DNA from 2 places in the Paenibacillus sp. EPM92 genome. Region 1 is predicted to be linked to the other one. Evidence: predicted binding sites of a transcription regulator. Region 1 holds the regulator's gene; the other holds the start of a gene.
The links. Region 1 encodes LexA, which represses DNA repair genes until DNA is damaged. Its sites were predicted from a motif close to CGAACATATGTTCG; they were not measured.
Positions count from the first base shown of each region.

Region 2: the regulator LexA is predicted to act here: its motif matches at 3,946-3,959, upstream of JMF85_RS06590 (SPL family radical SAM protein).

Region 1 covers NZ_BCPS01000077.1:96,942-106,587, reverse strand. Annotated here, with positions in the region: gene JMF85_RS18600 (methionine gamma-lyase family protein) at 1-32, shown strand, start outside; gene JMF85_RS18595 (MerR family transcriptional regulator) at 130-543, shown strand; gene glnA (type I glutamate--ammonia ligase) at 642-1,979, shown strand; gene lexA (transcriptional repressor LexA) at 2,139-2,759, opposite strand; gene JMF85_RS18580 (LysM peptidoglycan-binding domain-containing protein) at 2,906-3,265, shown strand; gene JMF85_RS18575 (DUF896 domain-containing protein) at 3,434-3,628, shown strand; gene JMF85_RS18570 (aldo/keto reductase) at 3,644-4,633, shown strand; gene JMF85_RS18565 (hypothetical protein) at 4,658-5,167, shown strand; gene JMF85_RS18560 (HAD family hydrolase) at 5,263-6,063, shown strand; gene JMF85_RS18555 (1,2-dihydroxy-3-keto-5-methylthiopentene dioxygenase) at 6,216-6,758, opposite strand; gene metH (methionine synthase) at 7,044-9,646, shown strand, end outside.
Region 2 covers NZ_BCPS01000035.1:6,894-16,539, reverse strand. Annotated here, with positions in the region: gene JMF85_RS06620 (BaiN/RdsA family NAD(P)/FAD-dependent oxidoreductase) at 1-2, shown strand, start outside; gene JMF85_RS06615 (cation diffusion facilitator family transporter) at 171-1,070, opposite strand; gene JMF85_RS06610 (hypothetical protein) at 1,256-1,684, opposite strand; gene JMF85_RS06605 (magnetosome magnetite crystal formation protein family) at 1,852-2,205, shown strand; gene JMF85_RS06600 (hypothetical protein) at 2,309-2,524, opposite strand; gene JMF85_RS06595 (aldolase catalytic domain-containing protein) at 2,888-3,853, shown strand; gene JMF85_RS06590 (SPL family radical SAM protein) at 3,982-4,818, shown strand; gene JMF85_RS06585 (NAD-dependent malic enzyme) at 5,036-6,439, opposite strand; gene JMF85_RS06580 (redoxin domain-containing protein) at 6,566-7,624, opposite strand; gene JMF85_RS06575 (C40 family peptidase) at 7,799-8,587, shown strand; gene JMF85_RS06570 (DUF420 domain-containing protein) at 8,655-9,119, opposite strand; gene JMF85_RS06565 (cytochrome c oxidase assembly protein) at 9,164-9,646, opposite strand, start outside.

The DNA of each region.
Region 1 (9,646 bases):
TCCAAAACATGATCGACCGCAAATTATTGTAATCATTACTTACATGTGGCATTAACCTGACATAACTTGACACGTTTCTAGAACATGGTTACAATAAAAGTAAGGTTTTATGTGTTAGGGGTGATAGTCATGAGTGATGATATCCGCCGTAATATGGCCCTTTTTCCGATCGGTATTGTTATGAAGCTGACGGATTTAACCGCCAGACAAATACGATACTACGAGCAGCATGAATTGATCATTCCAGCAAGAACCGGCGGCAACCAGCGTCTATACTCGTTCAACGATGTCGAGCGTCTTTTGGAGATCAAGGATTTGATCGAGAAGGGCGTTAACATCGCAGGAATTAAACAAGTGCTGCTGCCGGTCGACAAAGATTCGGAGGATGCAACCGTCTTGAACGAGCAATCCGAAGTGAAACGCCGGGAACTGACTGATTCCCAGCTGCACAAGATGCTGAAGCAGCAGCTGATAGGCGGAGGCAAGCGACCGAATCATGTATCGTTGATTCAAGGCGAACTGTCTCGTTTTTTCAGAAAATAGGGTTTGGCCGAGGAGCGACCGCCGCTCTGTTCACCTGAGGCGGGGCGAGCGGTACCCCCTCGTTATTACGTACCGATTTTTAAGGAGGAGATTTCACAGTGACGGATAAGAACTACACGAAGGAAGACATTTTACGTATTGCCAAGGAACAAAACGTTCGATTCATTCGACTTCAATTTACGGATTTGCTCGGCACCATCAAGAACGTCGAAATACCTTTAAGCCAGCTTGAGAAGGCGCTTGATAATAAAATGATGTTTGATGGTTCTTCCATCGAGGGTTACGTTCGTATCGAAGAATCAGACATGTACTTATACCCGGATTTGAATACTTGGGTCGTGTTCCCATGGGTGACGGAAGATCGCGTGGCGCGTTTGATTTGCGATATTTATTTGCCGGACGGCCGTCCGTTCCCGGGCGACCCGCGCGGCATTCTGAAAGCTGCGTTGAAAGAAGCGTACGAAATGGGCTATACCGCGATGAACGTCGGGCCGGAACCGGAATTTTTCTTGTTCAAAACCGATGAGAAAGGCAATCCGACCATGGAGCTGAACGACCAGGGCGGTTACTTCGACTTGGCGCCTACGGATCTCGGCGAGAACTGCCGCCGCGAAATCGTGTTAACGCTCGAAGAAATGGGCTTTGAGATCGAAGCGTCACACCACGAAGTGGCGCCGGGTCAGCACGAGATCGACTTTAAATATGCCGATGCGATCAAAGCGGCCGACCAAATTCAAACGTTCAAGCTCGTTGTGAAGACGGTAGCCCGTCAGCACGGCCTGCATGCCACATTCATGCCGAAGCCGTTGTTTGGCGTTAACGGCTCGGGCATGCATTGTCACCAATCGTTGTTCCGCGGTAAAGAGAATGCCTTCTACGACGAGAGCGACAAACTCGGCCTAAGCGCAGAAGCACGTCATTACATGGCTGGTATTTTGCGCCACGCCCGCGCGTTCGCGGCGATTACGAACCCGACCGTCAACTCGTACAAGCGTCTTGTACCGGGTTATGAAGCGCCTTGTTACGTCGCCTGGTCGGCCAGCAACCGCAGCCCGATGATCCGTATCCCGGCTTCCCGCGGTCTCAGCACGCGCGTTGAAGTGCGTAACCCGGATCCGGCGGCTAACCCGTACCTCGCGCTGGCCGTTATGTTGAAGGCCGGCCTTGACGGCATCAAGAAAAAAATGCAGCTGCCGCCTCCGACGGACCGCAATATTTACGTGATGACCGAAGAGGAGCGGGAAGAGCAAGGCATTCCGAGCTTGCCGATCAACTTGAAGCAAGCGCTCGACGAAATGCTTCGGGACGATGTCATTTGCGAAGCACTCGGCGATCATGCGCTGGCTCATTTCTTCGAGCTTAAGGAAATCGAGTATGACATTTACCGTACTCAAGTTCACGCTTGGGAGCGTGAGCAGTATTTAACGCTTTATTAATAATTAAAGAAACGGACGTTCGGCTGAGCCGAGCGTCCGTTTCTTTAATTTAGCAAGACCTATATTCCATAAGGACCTAGCGGTGATCTTCCGTGAGGTTTTTTTATCGAAAAAACCTCACGATCCGGCAGCAGCCGAGCTTCGAGAGGTTATGAGTTGTTAGTGGATGTCGCGGAATACGCCGATGACTTTGCCAAGAATAGAAACGTTTTTCAACCGAATAGGCTCCATGGTCGGGTTTTGCGGCTGTAACCGAATATGGTCTCTTTCTTTATAGAACGTTTTCACCGTCGCCTCGTCTTCCTCGGTCATAGCCACGACGATGTCGCCGTTGTTGGCGGTCTGCTGCTGGCGGACGATCACATAATCCCCGTGATGAATGCCTGCGTCAATCATACTTTCGCCGACGACGCTTAACATGAACACGCTCTGATCGCCGACAAAGTGGCTGGGGAGCGGAAAGTAATCTTCAATGTTCTCCGTTGCTGTAATCGGAACCCCTGCCGTAACCCGTCCGATTAACGGAACGCGGGCTACCGAAACGGAGAACGCGCCTTCTCCTGGTTCCCCGTCCAGAATCTCAATGGCTCTTGGCTTGGTCGGATCTCGGCGGATAAGGCCCTTCTTCTCGAGCCTTTCCAAGTGTCCATGTACGGTGGAACTCGACGCCAAACCTACCGCTTCGCCGATTTCACGTACGGAAGGCGGGTAACCTTTATCCTTAACTTCATTTTTAATAAAATTTAAAATGGCCTGTTGACGGGAGGAAATCTTGCTCATCGTATCACTCCAATATATAGAAACTATTAATTGGAAGTATAGCACAGAATAGCCGTTCGTACAAACATAAGTTCGAGAAAATGCATTGACACAAACACGTGTTCGTGTTATTTTAATATAAGAACAAATGTTTGGGGGTCGTCATTATGATGCATATCATTAGCAGTCAAACTTCGGTAAACGTGCCGTCCATGAATAGAACAGATGCGGTCGGCAATCGCAAACGGCTAGGGCGTCTGGCTCTGACGGGTCTTGTGTTGGCCATGATCATCGGGATCAGCACGGTGATCACGGCATTACTTGGGAATTCGGACGCTTATGCAGCCGCCTCCTTGCCGGCCGAACAACATACCGTTATCGTCGAACGAGGAGATACCTTGTGGAGTATCGCCAATGAACATATAGCTAAGGGTGGCAACCCGAGAGAATACATCTATGAGCTCAAAAAAAAGAACGGATTGAAGGACGCTTCGATTCGTGCCGGTCAACAATTGTTGCTTCCGTAATACCGCTCGCCCTGACATTTCAGGCTCTTCCCGCCTGTCAATTCTCTTGACAATCGTTATCCATAATGTCAAAGTATAATTTGATAACGAACGCCATTTGTCTGGACATGCTTGTCAGGTTCCGACAGCTGGCGACAACCGGAACACGAGAAGACTGGGAGGATAGGCATGTTGGAATCGGAACATGATGTTACCGTGAAGCGAATCAATGAACTCGCTCGAAAAGCGAAATCCGAAGGATTGAGCGAAGCGGAGTTGAACGAACGTAACGAATTGCGTAAAAAGTACATCGATTCTTTCAAATCTTCCTTACGTACTCAACTCGATAACATCAAATTTGTTGATGAAGATGAGAAGAAGTAGGAGGAGGGTTTTGATATGCAATATCGGGCTTTGGGTAAGAGCGGTATTCTGGTATCGGAACTTTGCTTAGGAACAATGACCTTCGGTCATACGACCGATGAACGGGAGTCCGTAGAGATGATAAACCGTTTCCTGGATAAAGGAGGGAATTTCATCGATACGGCAAACGTCTATGCAGGCGGCAGATCTGAAGAGATTGTCGGTAAAGCGATTCGCGAACGAAGATCGGACGTAGTTCTGGCTACTAAAGTTCGAATGAAGACCGGACCCGGACCGAACCAAGTCGGTCTATCCCGCAAGCATATCATGGATGCCGTCGAAGACAGTTTGCGACGCTTAGGAACCGATTATATCGATTTGTACCAAGTTCACGTTTGGGATCAGGTCACACCGATTGAAGAGACGCTTCGTGCGCTGGACGATTTAGTTGCATCAGGGAAGGTTCGGTACATCGGATGCTCGAATTTCTTGGCGTACCAGTTAATGAAATCGTTAAATCTAAGTGACTTCAACCGCTACGCGCGGTTTATTTCCATTCAACCGCAGTACAGTCTCGTGTGCCGCTCCATGGACCGCGAAGTGCTCCCTCTTTGCTTGGAGGAGAACGTAGGAGTCATCCCTTGGGCACCGCTTGGCGGCGGATTTTTGACAGGGCGCTACGAGCGCGGAAACGAACCGACGGAAGGGCGCCTTTCTAACAAAAACGGCGAGAGTCGATGGGAGCTGCGAAATACCGATAAGAATTTCCGAATCCTGGATGAGGTTCTTGGCGCAGCGGCAGAGACCAATAAAACGCCGGCACAAGTGGCGCTCAATTGGCTCATCCATAAGCAAGGGATTACATCGCCGATATTCGGCGCTCGTACGCTTGAACAGTTTGAAGATAATATGGGAGCGGTCGGCTGGAAGCTTTCCGACTCCATGTGGAAGCGGCTGGATGATGTCAGCGCGCTGGAATCGGAATATCCTTACCGGTTTATTGAGAAGTTTCATAGGCAGATCTAATCGAGAGCATAAGGGGTCACGATAATGTCGCGTAAATGGGAACGCATGGTACGTAAAAATACGAAGATCATGAATAAAAAACACGGCCAAAGCAGTTCGTCTTCGATTTCCGTTCGGTCTTCGGACGGGGCGGTTACTTTTAAAGGCCGCAGCTGGTTATTGCCATTGGTGCTCGTCGCCATGAGCGTGTTCTGTTTTATTGCCCTTCGTCCGCAAGCAGGACAAGACGAGTCTATGTATTGGGTAACGGGCTTCAGTTATCTTTTCTTGGCATTGCTTATGTATTGGGCGCGCAGACCGTTTCTGAGGATTGGTAAAACTTCGCTGGCCTCCCGTCGATTCGGCGGCGATCGGATCGTAGAAGCTTCCCAAATTAGCGAAATAACCGTGAGCAAAGATACGATCATGGTAACCTTGAAGCCGAAAGGTAAACGCTGGGTATTCACGAAATTTTTCCACCAAATGCCAATGGAAGCTATGATCGAGAAAATTTCCGACTTCGCCTCGAAAAACAATGTAAAGCTCATCAAATGAAGCCTGAACGAACGTCATGGGGTTGCTTGATCGGATTAAATATAAATGACTGGCAGTTAGGAACGATAATCGCGGTAGAAAGAGGAATTTAAACAATGACGATCAAAGCGGTGCTTTTCGATTTAGACGATACGTTGTTATGGGATGACCGAAGCGTGAAAGAGGCTTTTGAAGCAACTTGCACGGAGGCTTCCAAACATTATGACCTGGACCCGGCGCAGCTGGAAGAAGCGGTACGCCGTGAAGCGCGGGCATTATACGAATCTTATGAAACGTTTCCTTTCACGAAGATGATCGGAATCAATCCGTTCGAAGGGCTCTGGGCGAATTTTACGGCAGGAGAGCAGGAGGAATTCCGCAAGCTGCAGGCGTTGGCGCCGTCATACCGCAAGGCGTCCTGGACCCGCGGCTTGAAGGCTCTCGGTATCGATGACGAGGCGCTCGGCAGCAAGCTGGCCGAACAGTTTCCCGCCGAACGACGCATTCGTCCCATTGTGTACGAAGAAACGTTCGAAGTGTTGGATCAGTTGAAACAAAAGTACAAGCTGCTCCTGCTGACCAACGGTTCGCCGGATTTGCAGAAGGAGAAGCTGGCCGGGGTGCCGCAGCTTGCTCCCTACTTCGACCATATTGTGATCTCCGGTGAATTCGGCGAAGGGAAGCCGGCCGCTTCCATCTTCCACCACGCCATGCAGCTGCTGAACATAACGGCAGATGAAGGTGTCATGATCGGCGATAAATTGACGACGGATATTCTGGGCTCGAATACGGTGGGGATGCGCAACATGTGGATCAACCGCCATGGTGTAGAACGCAGCTCGGACATCGAACCCGTTTACGAAATTAAGAGCTTGCGGGATATGCAAGCGATTCTGGACTCCATATCATTCATCTAATGAACATAAGAAACCGACGGTCTGTCGATCCTGGCAGGCGTCGGTTTTTTGTTGCGGCGTTCCCGTCAAGCGAAAAAACGCCGTAGTCCGAAATGGATGCAGGATCCGTTCCGGACTACGGCGTTAAGACACCTAAAGTTGGGGTTTTATCATTAGGCCTGTTGGAAAGTCGGGTCGGCGAAAGGATGCGCAATCCAGCCTTCGGTTTCGATGAAGAGGCGGACGGCTACAATTTGCCGGTTTTCCATCAGGGTAAAGAAGTGCGGCTTATGCTCCGGTACGGAGATGACGTCGCCGGCTTCGAGCTCAACGTCGAAATATCCGACATCGTCGGTGCCTTTGATAATGAAAATACCTTTGCCTGCCGTGATGGCGCGAACCTCATCCTCGGTATGTGTGTGCACTTGTTCGAACTTCTTCAATAGCTCGTCGAGATTCGGCGTCGCATCGGACAAGGCGATGAGGTCCCAAGTCCGGTAGCCGCGACGGGCGGCCAGGTCGCGAATTTCTGCGTCGAAGGTGGATAAAATTTGACTCTTCTCTTCATCGGACAAAATAAATTTCTCCTGCAGCTCGGCCGGTAATTTGCCTGGATTCCAATGTTCATAAAGCACTTCTTGTTTCTCTAGAAAATTTCTGACGTTATCTTCGCCTTGGATGCGTTCGTTCGTATTGCGGATACGGATTTCAGCCATGGTTTATCCCTCTTTCACATGAAATGTGTACTCCTAATTTGTATTATAGTAGAAGGTGTACGTTCTGTCGATGTATAATGTATATAAATCCGATAGGATTCATTTAATAAAGACTCCATTTTTGTCGAAGTTTCTTTTCATCATATCATGTTTCTGTTACACTTAAGGATACATTGTTTAAGAGATTTAACGCTTCATACCGGATAGAATAAGGGGTCTACATGTTCGGACTGCCTACTTCATCGCATATACCGGCAGATCGGCAGGGTGAAAGGGGATTTTTCATTGATTAAACCTAGCTTACAAGAGCAGCTGCAAAAGAAAATTATGATTTTGGACGGCGCCATGGGCACGATGATCCAGCAAGAGGATTTGTCGGCGGACGATTTCGGAGGCGAAGAATTAGAAGGCTGCAACGAAATGCTAGTGCTGACTCGTCCAGACGTTATCCAGCGTATCCACGAGATGTACTTTGCCGCGGGCGCGGATATGGTCGAAACGAATACGTTCGGCGCCACGAGCGTTGTGCTTGCCGAATACGATATACAGGATCGCGCCCGGGAGATCAATCTTGCCGCCGCTAAACTGGCGATTGAGGCGGCTAACAAATACAGCACTCCCGAATGGCCGCGCTATGTGGTGGGGGCGATGGGGCCGACCACCAAGACGTTATCGGTTACGGGCGGTGTTACCTTCGATGAGCTGATCGAGAGCTATTACGAGCAAGCGCTGGCTTTAATCGAAGCCGGCGTGGATGCGCTGCTCCTCGAAACGTCGCAAGATACGCTGAACGTGAAAGCGGGTAGTATCGGGATCCGCAAAGCGTTCGAAGAGAGCGGACGCAAGCTGCCCTTGATGATATCCGGCACGATCGAACCGATGGGCACGACGCTTGCCGGTCAAAACATTGAATCGTTCTATGTGTCGCTCGAACATTTGGAGCCGATCTCCATCGGTCTGAACTGTGCAACAGGTCCTGAATTCATGCGGGATCATATTCGTACGCTCTCGGATATTGCCGGGACAGCCGTGAGCTGTTATCCGAACGCCGGCTTACCGGATGAGAACGGACAGTACCATGAGTCGCCGGAATCGCTGGCGAAGAAACTCGCCGGTTTTGCCGAGCAGGGCTGGCTTAATATCGCCGGCGGCTGCTGCGGAACGACGCCGGAGCACATTCGCGTCATGGCGGAGACGCTGCGCGCCTACAAGCCCCGGGAACAGAACGGTTCCCACCCGGCCGCAGTGTCCGGGATCGAAACGGTGTACTTGGAAGAGTCCAACCGGCCGATCATGGTGGGCGAACGGACCAACATCTCGGGTTCGCGTAAATTTAAACGGCTGATTAAAGAAGGGAAGTTCGAGGAAGGCTCGGAAATCGCGAGGAGTCAAGTAAAGAACGGCGCCCAGGTCATCGACATCAACCTGCAGGATACGGATATCGATGAAGCTTATGCGATGGAAAACTTCTTGAGCTATGTCGTCAAAAAAGTAAAGGCTCCGTTGATGATCGATTCCACCTATGATCATATAATTGAGCTGGGCCTTAAATATTCCCAGGGGAAGGCCATTATTAACTCCATTAACCTGGAAGACGGCGAATCCAAATTCAAGAGCATCGTTCCGCTCATTCACAAATACGGAGCGGCCGTCGTCATGATCCTGATCGATGAACGCGGACAAGCCGTTTCCCGTCAGGCAAAGATGGAAGTGGCCGACCGTGCGTACGATTTATTGACGAACAAATACGGGCTTAAGCCTCACGATATTATTTTTGACCCGAATATGTTCCCTATCGGCTCCGGTGACCCGCAATACATCGGCTCAGCCGTGGAGACGATTGAAGGCATTCGGATGATTAAAGAAAAGTACCCGGAATGTAAAACCATTCTCGGATTAAGCAATATTTCGTTCGGCTTGCCGGATGCCGGCCGCGAAGTATTGAACGCCGTCTATCTGTACCACTGTACGAAGGCCGGACTCGATTATGCGATCGTGAATACGGAGAAGCTGGAGCGGTACGCTTCTATTCCGGAAGAGGAGCGCCGTCTGGCTGAAAATCTGATCTACAACACGAATGACGAGACGCTCGCCGAATTCGTCGCCCATTTCCGGACTAAGAAGGTAGAGAAAAAGGAGAAAATCTCCAACCTCTCGCTGGAGGAGCGGCTCGCGTCTTACGTGGTGGAAGGGACGAAGGACGGTCTCATCCCGGATCTCGAGGAAGCGCTGAAGAAATACGCTCCTTTGGAGATCATTAACGGTCCGTTAATGAGAGGGATGGAAGAAGTCGGCCGCCTCTTCAACAACAACGAGCTGATCGTTGCCGAGGTGCTGCAGAGCGCGGAAGTCATGAAAGCTTCTGTCGCATTCCTCGAGCAGTTTATGGAGAAAGAGGAAAGCGCCGTGAAAGGGAAAATCATCCTGGCCACGGTGAAGGGCGATGTCCATGATATCGGGAAAAATCTCGTCGAGATTATTCTTTCCAATAACGGCTACAAAATCGTCAACCTCGGCATTAAGGTGCCGCCGGAACAGCTGATCGAAGCCTACCGCAAAGAGAAGCCGGATGCGATCGGCCTGTCCGGATTGCTTGTCAAATCCGCACAGCAGATGGTCATCACCGCACAGGACTTGAAGACGGCGGGCATCGACGTGCCGATTCTCGTCGGGGGCGCCGCGCTTACGCGCAAGTTCACGAAAACGCGGATTGCGCCGGAATACGACGGGATGGTGCTGTATGCAAAGGATGCGATGGACGGACTCGATATCGCCAACAAGCTGAGCGATCCGCAGCAGCGTCAGCAGCTCATCCGCGAGCTTCGCGAAAGCAAGGAGTCGGATGTGAAGGAATCCGGGCGGAAAGAAGACGCGATGCCTGCGCTGAC
Region 2 (9,646 bases), on a different contig from region 1:
AGTTTCACAGTTTCACAGCTTCACGGCGGCTGCGAGGTCGTTGATCGTCGGCATCGCGGGCGCGGAATGGCGCACTCGTTTTCCGGCCGCCGCCTTCGCCAGAAGCGCCTCCGCTTGTCCTGCCGCACCGCGTTCTGTTTAAGCGCTGCTCATAAAAAAACGGCGACCCCTTATCGATAAGGTTGGTTGCCGTTTTTTTCTTGCTCTTCGAAAGGCTCGATATGCACATGCACATTGTTCACCCGATGCTCTCTGAGCATCCGCCGTTCGATTTCATCGCTGATATCGTGGCTTTCGCCGACGGACAATTCGGCGCTTACCTCGACGACCACGTCAAGCAGCACGCTGTTGCCGTGAATGCGGGCGCGAATATCCTTAATGCGCTTGACGCCCGGCGTTGTCTTGACGGTCTGCTTGAACACCTTCAGCCGCTGGTCGTCGAAGCCGTCCGTCAACGTATGCGATGCATGGGAGAACACTTCCCAAGCCGTTTTCAAAATAATAAGACCGACGATCAGCGCCGCTACTGCATCGAGTACCGGAAAGCCAAGCCGCGATCCGATGATGCCGACGGCGGCGCCTATACTGACGAGCGCGTCGGAACGATTGTCCTGCGCAGCGGCCATCAGCGATTGGTTCTCGATCCGTTTGGCCAACCGGTAATTGTAAACGTACACGCCCCACATGACGGCGGCGCAAGCCAGAGCTACCCAGGCGGCCAGCATGTCCGGCGCCGTGCGCTCATCGGCGAAGAAGCTGCGGCCCGCTTGCAAGACAACTTGCAGGCCTGCTGCTGCCATAATAAACGAAGCGATGAGCGAAGCGATCGTTTCCGCCCGTTTATGCCCATACGGATGATCGCGATCCGGCGGCTTCCGGGAAATGCGAAGCCCGATCAGCACCGCCAGTGAAACGACGATATCCGTCGTATTGTTAATTCCGTCCGCCGCGAGCGCTTCCGAACCGGTCATATAACCTATGGTTATTTTAAAAGCGGACAAAAAAACATAGGCGACGATACTAAGCCACGCGCCCTTTTCGCCCTCTTTCAAAGAATCATAGGAATCCACAGCGTTTCCCTCCATCCTCTATTGAAAAACCCTATCATTCCCGAAGTCCCAACCCATCATAGCAAACGAATGAGGTGTGGGTCTAGAGAAACAGTGTTTTCCGAGCTAATAAAAATAGGCGCAGGGCAACTTTGTTTTCCCGGTCAAATGTTGTGGGACTTGTCCAACGGTTTTGGCCTAATCCACTATAAATGAATACCCGCGTCGAAGCCGTCGTAATCTTCCCCGGACGGGTCGAATTTCGCGGGCTCATCCTTGTAGGCGCCGCTCGAGCGGTTCGAGTAAGCCGAGGCGGATAAATGAACCTCGGCTTCATCCGGTTCAACCTCGTTCACGAAGTGGGCGGGAATCGGAATGAGCCCGTCCGGATCGTATGCCATGGCATACGTCGAAATCTCGGACGGAGATGCTTGCCCCTCCAGAAGCCGACCGCCGTGAGCTTGCGCGACTTCGAGAGCCGACGTCAGATCATTGCGATCGACGATGACGTGCAGAACGGGGCTCTTCGTCTCCGTATGCAGGCTGACCTTGTAGCCAAGCTCCTCCAGCGTATCAAGCGCCATATAAGCTTCCTGGTTCGTCTCGAATTGAAAAAAGATCGGGGTGTGGGTCATGTGTGCCTCGTTCCTTTCTTGGATATGGCTGGATTTAGGTTGCCCCATCGCTTTACGGTTATTCCTCGGAAAGGCGAACATACTCGAACGGCTATCGGCATAAGATGGTAGCGGCTAATCTGGGAAGCTCTTCCGCATCCAGACCTGAGAAAGGAGGTGTTCCACCGATGTCTGACCCCGGACAGACGCCGCCGCAAGGCTCCCCCTCTCCGACGCCGGAAGATGTGCGGGCCAACAAGGCCGTTGCCGCTATCGCTTATCTGTTGTTTTTTGTGCCGCTGCTCGCCGCGAACCATTCACGCTTTGCGATGTATCACGCCAATCAAGGCCTTATGCTGCTGCTCGCCTTGATCGCTTGCAACATCTTACTGGGACTTATTCCTCTGCTCAATTTGCTGCTCGTGCCTTTAGCCCACCTCGTGTGCCTCGTATTCTGCGTGATCGGGATGATGAATGTGATCAACGGGGATATGAAGCCGCTGCCGCTGATCGGCCGTATTGAGATCATTAAGCATCCCTAGGATCAAAAAAAGGCGCTTTATCCCTAGGATGAAACGCCTTTTTGGGTATGACGGCTGCCGCCTGCTGCCTAGTTGACGAATTCCAGTCCGGTCAAAAGCCGCTTCAGCAGCACGGCCGCTTGAGCCCTTGAAGCGTTCTGCTGCGGCGCAAATTCATTTTTTTTGCGGCGGCGTCATCCCCGGCTGCGAGCGAGTCGCCTAAATCCAAATACGTGAGCGGTTTCGGCCATACCGGCTCGTCCTGATCCTGCACGAGCAAGGACGCGGCCTCGGTTGAAGCGACCGGTCCGGCGCCCCAAGCAGCGAACGGGACGATCATGACGAACAACATGACGAATAAGGTAAACGATGCGATTTTACGAATGTACTTGGATCCTCCCGAATCAATGATCTTTTTCTTAGTGAACTTCCTGAAAAAGCGTTCCTCCTCCCTCTCATTATAGATACTATTTGTATATTATATTAGATTTTGATAGCAGGTCGCCCTGCACAACGGTTGGCCGACTGATTTTTCAATATATAAGGAAATTGCCACTCGTTCTGGAATTTGTTATGATTGACAAATACAAAAAACTGTGTAAAATTAGTAATTAATAAAATACTTTACCGCTTAAAAGCTAAAAAGCTTAAAAGCCCGAAAGATGTCAGCGAGCACTTGTTAATTTGGAGAGGGGTAATTTTGATGACACGCGACACACACCACAAAATTTTGGATTGTACGATCCGCGACGGCGGTTTAGTGAATAACTGGGACTTTAGCGTCCAATTCGTGAAGGACATGTACCAGGGTCTAAGCGAAGCCGGCGTCGAATATATGGAAATTGGTTACAAAAACTCGGCCAAATTGCTGAAAGGTGCCGATGCCGGCCCTTGGCGCTTCCTTAACGAGGATTTCCTGAAGGAAGTCATCCCCCAAAAAACCAGTACGAAGCTTTCCGCGTTGGTCGATATCGGCCGTGTGGATGAGAAGGATATTCTCCCGCGCGATCAAAGCATGTTGGATCTGATCCGCGTCGCTTGTTACATTAAAGATGTGGACAAAGCGCTCGATCTGGTGCGAAAATTCCACGACTACGGCTATGAAACGACGATCAACATCATGGCGCTTTCGCATGTGATGGAGAATGATCTGAACGAAGCGTTCGAAGAAATCGCCAAAAGCCCGGTCGATGTCGTGTACGTCGTCGACTCCTACGGCAGCATGGATCACAAAGACATCGACTACCTAGTGTCCAAATTCCAACGACTGCTTCCGAACAAGAAGCTCGGCCTGCACATGCACAACAACATGCAGCTGGCGTTCTCCAACACGATCACGGGTGCGAGCAAAGGCGTCGAGTTCCTCGACACGTCCGTCTACGGAATGGGTCGCGCAGCGGGCAACTGTCCGACTGAACTGCTCGTCAGCTACTTGAAAAACCCGAAATACGATCTTCGTCCGGTGCTCGGCATTATCGAGAAACACATGATTTCGATGCGCGAGAAATGGGAGTGGGGTTACATCATCCCTTACATGATCGCCGGCGTCCTGAACGATCACCCGCGTGCCGCGATGGCCATTCGCTCCAGCGACGACAAGGACAAATTTACGGAGTTCTACGACAAGCTGACTTCCCCGGAAGTGATGCCGACCGGCTCCACTGACTAATAGCACATATCTGACCCGGTTTTCCATGCTGCTGCAGCGGCGGAGAATCGGGTTTCTCTATTGGCGCGCAGCCTCTGAAGCGGCCACCGGCTCCAACAGTCATTCGGAAAGGATTCGTGCTGAAGCTTATGTCCCGTCAAAAATCCATCAAAGTCACAGCGCCCAAGCGGCTGCTCCTTCCCGCATCGGGCTTCTTGAGCGGGTACACGCACACGTTAAATCCGTATGTAGGCTGTGCCTTCGCTTGCTCATACTGCTATGTGCGGGAGATGCCGGTCGCGAAATTTCGCGGCTCGCCTTGGGGCGATTGGGTGGACGTAAAAGCAAATACGGCCAGCTTGTTGAGCCGGGAGTTGAAGCGTGCCGGACGCAAAAAACCGGTTACGGTATTCATGTCGTCCGCGACGGACCCCTACCAGCCTGAGGAGTTCCGCGCCTGTCTGACGCGGTCTTGGCTGGAGGTCATGGCGGCATCCCCGCCCGAGGAGCTCGCCTTCGTGATGGTGCAGACGCGCAGCCCGTTGGTCACGCGCGATATCGACGTGCTGCGGCGGCTCGGGCCCCGCGTCCGCGTCAGCCTGACCATTGAGACCGACATGGAGTCGGTCCGGAAGCTGTTCACGCCGGCGGCGCCGCCGATTGCCGCCCGATTCGCGGCCTTGCGGCGGCTCGCCGAGGCGGGGGTGCCGACGCAGGCCGCCGTGTCGCCCGTGCTGCCGTGCAGCGACGGGCTGGCCGACCGGCTGGCGGAAACCGGTGTCGATCGCGTGGTGATCGACGATTATTTTATGGGCGACGGCAGCCAGGGGCGCCGGACGGAGAGGCTTGGTATGCGCGAGCTGTATCGCGCGAACGGGTACGACGCGTGGTACGACCGCGGCGCGTACTTGCGCGTGCGGGAGCAGCTCGCGCGGCGATTCGAGGCGCAGCGGATACGCGTGAGCCAAGAGGGCTTTATGCCCTGAAGCGGGCGGGAGCCGACCGGGCGGACGGGCGTTCGACGCGTTTCTTCGCAAGTTGGCCTTGCGGGCTATCCGCTATTGATGTAGTATCGCGAGTTAAAAAATAACCCCCCAACTCCACTTTAACAGTGGTTTTGGAGGGTTATTCGTTTATTCTTGAAAAACTGTCTTCATCAAGGGGTTACCCTTTGGGCCACGCCTTCTCTCTTCCTGCACGATCCTACCGGAAATCCGGCGGAATCCGTCTTGCCACCCCGGTTAGGATAGCGGCTTCGATAATTGCGTGGCGAACCTTCGTCACGACCTTGTCGTTAAATATACTCGGGATGATGTAGTGCTCGTTCAGCTCCGCTTCGGTAACAACCGAAGCGATTGCGCGGGCAGCCGCCAGCTTCATCGGCTCGTTGATCCGCCGTGCCCGGCAGTCGAGCGCCCCACGGAAAATACCGGGGAACACGAGCACGTTATTGATTTGGTTCGGATAGTCGCTTCGGCCTGTTGCAAACACACGAACATGCGGGAGCGCTTCCTCCGGCGCAATTTCCGGTTCCGGATTCGCCATCGCGAAGACGATGCTGTCCGGCTTCATTTTCTTGATGTCTTCCTCGTTCAGCAAACCGCCCCGCGATACACCGATAAACACGTCGGCGTCTTGAATAACGTCCTTCAGCGTTCCGGCCTTATCTTCGACTTGCGGCTGGTCGGCCAACCACTGCCACATCGGGTAAGGATAGCTGCCTCCGCGAACGATGGCACCCTCGCGGTCGACAGGCACCAAGCGCGTCACCCCTGCGGCGAGCAGCATTTTGCAGATCGATACGCCTGCCGCTCCGATTCCGTTGACCACAACGCGGACGTTCTCGATTCGTTTACCGACCACTTTCAAGGCATTCAGCAAACCCGCGATAACGACGACAGCCGTTCCGTGCTGATCGTCATGAAACACCGGTATATCGAGCTCCTCGTTCAGGCGCGTCTCGATCTCGAAGCATCGCGGAGAGCTGATATCCTCCAGGTTAATGCCTCCGAAAATCGGGCTGATCGCTTTAATAGTACGAATAATTTCTTCCGTATCCTTCGTATCCAGACAAATCGGGAACGCATCGACGCCGGCGAGCTGCTTGAACAGCATCGCTTTCCCTTCCATGACAGGCGCGGCTGCATGCGGACCGATGTCGCCCAGTCCGAGCACTGCCGTTCCGTCGGTGATGACGGCTACCGTATTGCGTTTTATCGTAAGCGAGTAAGCTTTTCTCGGATTTTCATGAATTGCGGTACAAACTCTAGCCACCCCAGGGGTGTAAACACGGGACAAGTCGTCGCGGTTTTTGATCGGCAGATTCGGCTGCATGTTGATTTTCCCGCCTAGATGCACGAGAAACGTACGGTCGGATACGTTAATCAGCTTGATCCCGTCATGCGATTTCAACGCTTCAACCACCTGCGACTCGGCGGATTCCGCCACATCGACGGTAATATCGCGTACCGACGATTCCTTGCCGGGACGAATAACGTCGATCGAGGTGATGTCTCCCCCTGCTTTACTGATTGTTGCAGCTACATCTCCGAACGTTACTTGCTCATGATTGAGCTCCACACGCAAAATAATACTTGTCTGTGCCACGCTGATTCCCTTCCTTCAACTGAAAAGTGATGTCACGAAAACGTATATATGACCTGCCAATAGATTCATGGTATCATGCGTAAGGTTTTTTATGCAAATGAAAAAGAGCTTGCACCCCTATTAGAATCATTTTTCACTTTTATTTGTTATTTTCTCCCATGCCGACATCAGCATATCGCCGTTCATCGGCCCGGGATGCTTCTCCCGAATGACGCCGCCGGGGTCGACGACATACGTAGCCGGGTAGGCATTCACGCGGTAAGTATCCGTCACGCCCCCCGTCGTGTCAAGCGCAATCGGGAAGGTAATCTTCCATTCCTTAACCCACGCCGCAACGACCGGTACGCTAGCCTCGGTATGCGTCGCGTTAACGCCCAGAATCACCACGCCGTCTCTTGCATAATCCGAGTAAAATTGCTGCATATACGGCATCTCCGCCTGACAAGGCGGACACCAGGTCGCCCAAAAATTAACAAACACGGTTTGGCCCCTGTAATCCGACAATCGGATGGTTTCCCCATTCAGCAGTTTTAGCTCGAAATCAGGGGCCTGCTGTCCGACGCCCAGTCCGGGCACTCCTTCCGCTGTTCCCGCCGCAGGCGGCCCCCCCGGCTTGTCAAACAGGCCGTTCGCCACTGTAATGACCAGCACCCAGCCAATCGCAATGACTAGCAGCCTCTGCACCGACGCGCGATGGGTCTCCGGCAAAGGGGAACGCAGCCAAACGATGGCGGCTGCCGCGCCCAACGCCCCAATGATGCCCGATGTGACCGGCTGAAAGCCGCTCATTATAAAATGCAGCGCATGAAATATCGCATACCCCCCCAAAACCGAGACGGCTAACGAATCGATATAAACAGGTCTGCCTATTTTTCTTTTCTCAGCAGCGATTGCTGCATATCCGGCCGAGAGCAGCCAAGCAAGCCAAACTCCGCGCCGACCGCCGTTAAAATAAAGCAGCGACATCGGATTTTCCAATACAGCGCGAAAATCCAGCAGCAGCAAACTTAATTTCCAGACAAGCACCCACACAAGCAGCGCATTGACGGCAATCGACGTAACAATGCCTCTATCGGATCTCCGAAGCAACCGCAGGTGCAGCGCGCCGTAGCCCGCCGCAATCGCACCCATGATCAGCAGCATGTTGTAATGGAGGACAAGCGGTCCCCATGTCCATGTATTCATCGTTGACGTTCACCTGTCTCCCTTTCATCTGGCTATAATTCCATTGTGGAACGGTCTGCCGTCCGTTGTCAACTTGTTGTCGCGTCCCACGAACGAAGCCGATTCCCGGCAATCGCGGAAGCGTCGGCACTTACATGCATACCACAACACCTAGAACTGCAGGAGGGAATTTCTATGAAAAAGCAAATCGTTGCCGTTGTCCTTGCCGCCACGTTTACGGTCGGGTCCTTGGCCGCATACGCCGATCAAGCCCACGCCGCCGCCACCGGTACGATTACAAGCAGCGTGAACTTCCGTAAACAACCTGATACAAGTTCAGCTGCATACGGTTACCTCAAAGCCGGAGAAAAGGTTACCATCCTGTCCAAAGTCAACGCCTGGTGGTATCAAGTGCAAGACGACCAGGGCCGCACCGGCTATATCTCAACGAGCAGCAAATACGTCCGGGTATCGGACTCCTCTCCGATCAGTTCCGAGACGCCTTCCGGCGGGTCGACAACAGCTCCCTCGACGGGCAATACGACAGCAGCCATTGATAAAATAATCGCGGCTGGCAAGAAGTACTTGGGCACCCCTTACGAGTATGGGTCAGACCGTTCCAATACCCGTACTTTCGACTGCTCTGACTTCGTCCGTCAAGCCTTCAAGGAAGGTGCCGGCGTGACGCTCCCGAGCGATTCCCGCGCCCAAGGCAGCTATGTCAAGTCACTTGGGAATACGACAACGAACTGGAAAAGCCTAAAGCCCGGCGACCTGATGTTCTTCATGGAGTATCGCGGAAGCAGCAAATCGTCATACCCGTCCAACAAGGCCAATCAGCGCATCACTCATGTCGGCATTTACCTAGGGGAAGGCAAAGTTTTGCATACATACTCCAAGGAATCCGGCGGGGTTCGGATCGATAGTATCGAGAACAAGCACTGGGAATACCGCTTTATGTTCGGCGGCAGCGCTTTAAAATAATGTTGTTATACCAAAGAAAGAAGACCTTCCCCGAATTGCCCTTGAGGAAGGTCTTCTTTCTTTCTGCTTATAGCCCGAAGATTGCATCGATCATCGGTTTCGTTTCGCCGCCCGGATACAACACATACAGCAGCGTGTACACCGCGACGCCCGTCGGTGCAGTCAACAGCCACATAACGGCTGTCCAGCGCCCGATTTTCTTATGTTTGGCAAAACGCTCATTAAACGCATGCAGCAGCGTTACGATACCGAAAACGCCCGCAGCGGTAGCCAGCGCTATATGGAAGAACAAAAATAAATGATACGCCAGCTTCAGCTCTTCCGGCCCGCCGAAGCTTGTGTTGCCGACAAAAATCGTGCGGCTCGCATAAATCAGAAAGAAGGCAAGCGCGAAGCCCGCGCCCCACAACATCAGCTTCTTATGCGTATCCCGGTTGCCCTTAACAATATGATACCATCCGAATGCAACGAATATCGCGCTTATGACGATAAAGCTCGTACTGATCGTAGGCAGCAAAACGGAAAGCTTCATAAACTAGTCCACCACCATTCGCAACTCAATCTATTCGATATAGCTTAGGCTCGGTTCACATTCCCTGACGCCGGATAATAATCATCGTCCGCAAACTCTTCCTCATCCTCGCGTTTACGTTCCCTTCGGTACCAACGGTAGAACGTGTAGCCGAGTGCCATGCCGTAAACGATTTCCTGGACGATTTTCATGATGACTCCGCCCAACTGCTGATCGTCGAGCATCGGGAGCAGCAGATGATACTCGGGCACAGCCGAATACATCGCGTACATCGGGTCTTTGGCGAAAATAATGAGCGCACAAGCGGGCGTTAGCAGCACCCCATTGATGAAAATGTACGCCATTCTCTTCAGCTCGGACATCCGGCTGTACTCGGGCATCGGGCAAAACACAGGAAACCAGAGCATAAACGCCGACAGCAAGAAGACCGCCTTATAGAGCGTGAGAATCGTAGGATGAGTCATCAACCAATCCATCACGACCGGGATATGATAAACCGAAAAAATAAAGTTGAACAAAAACAACGC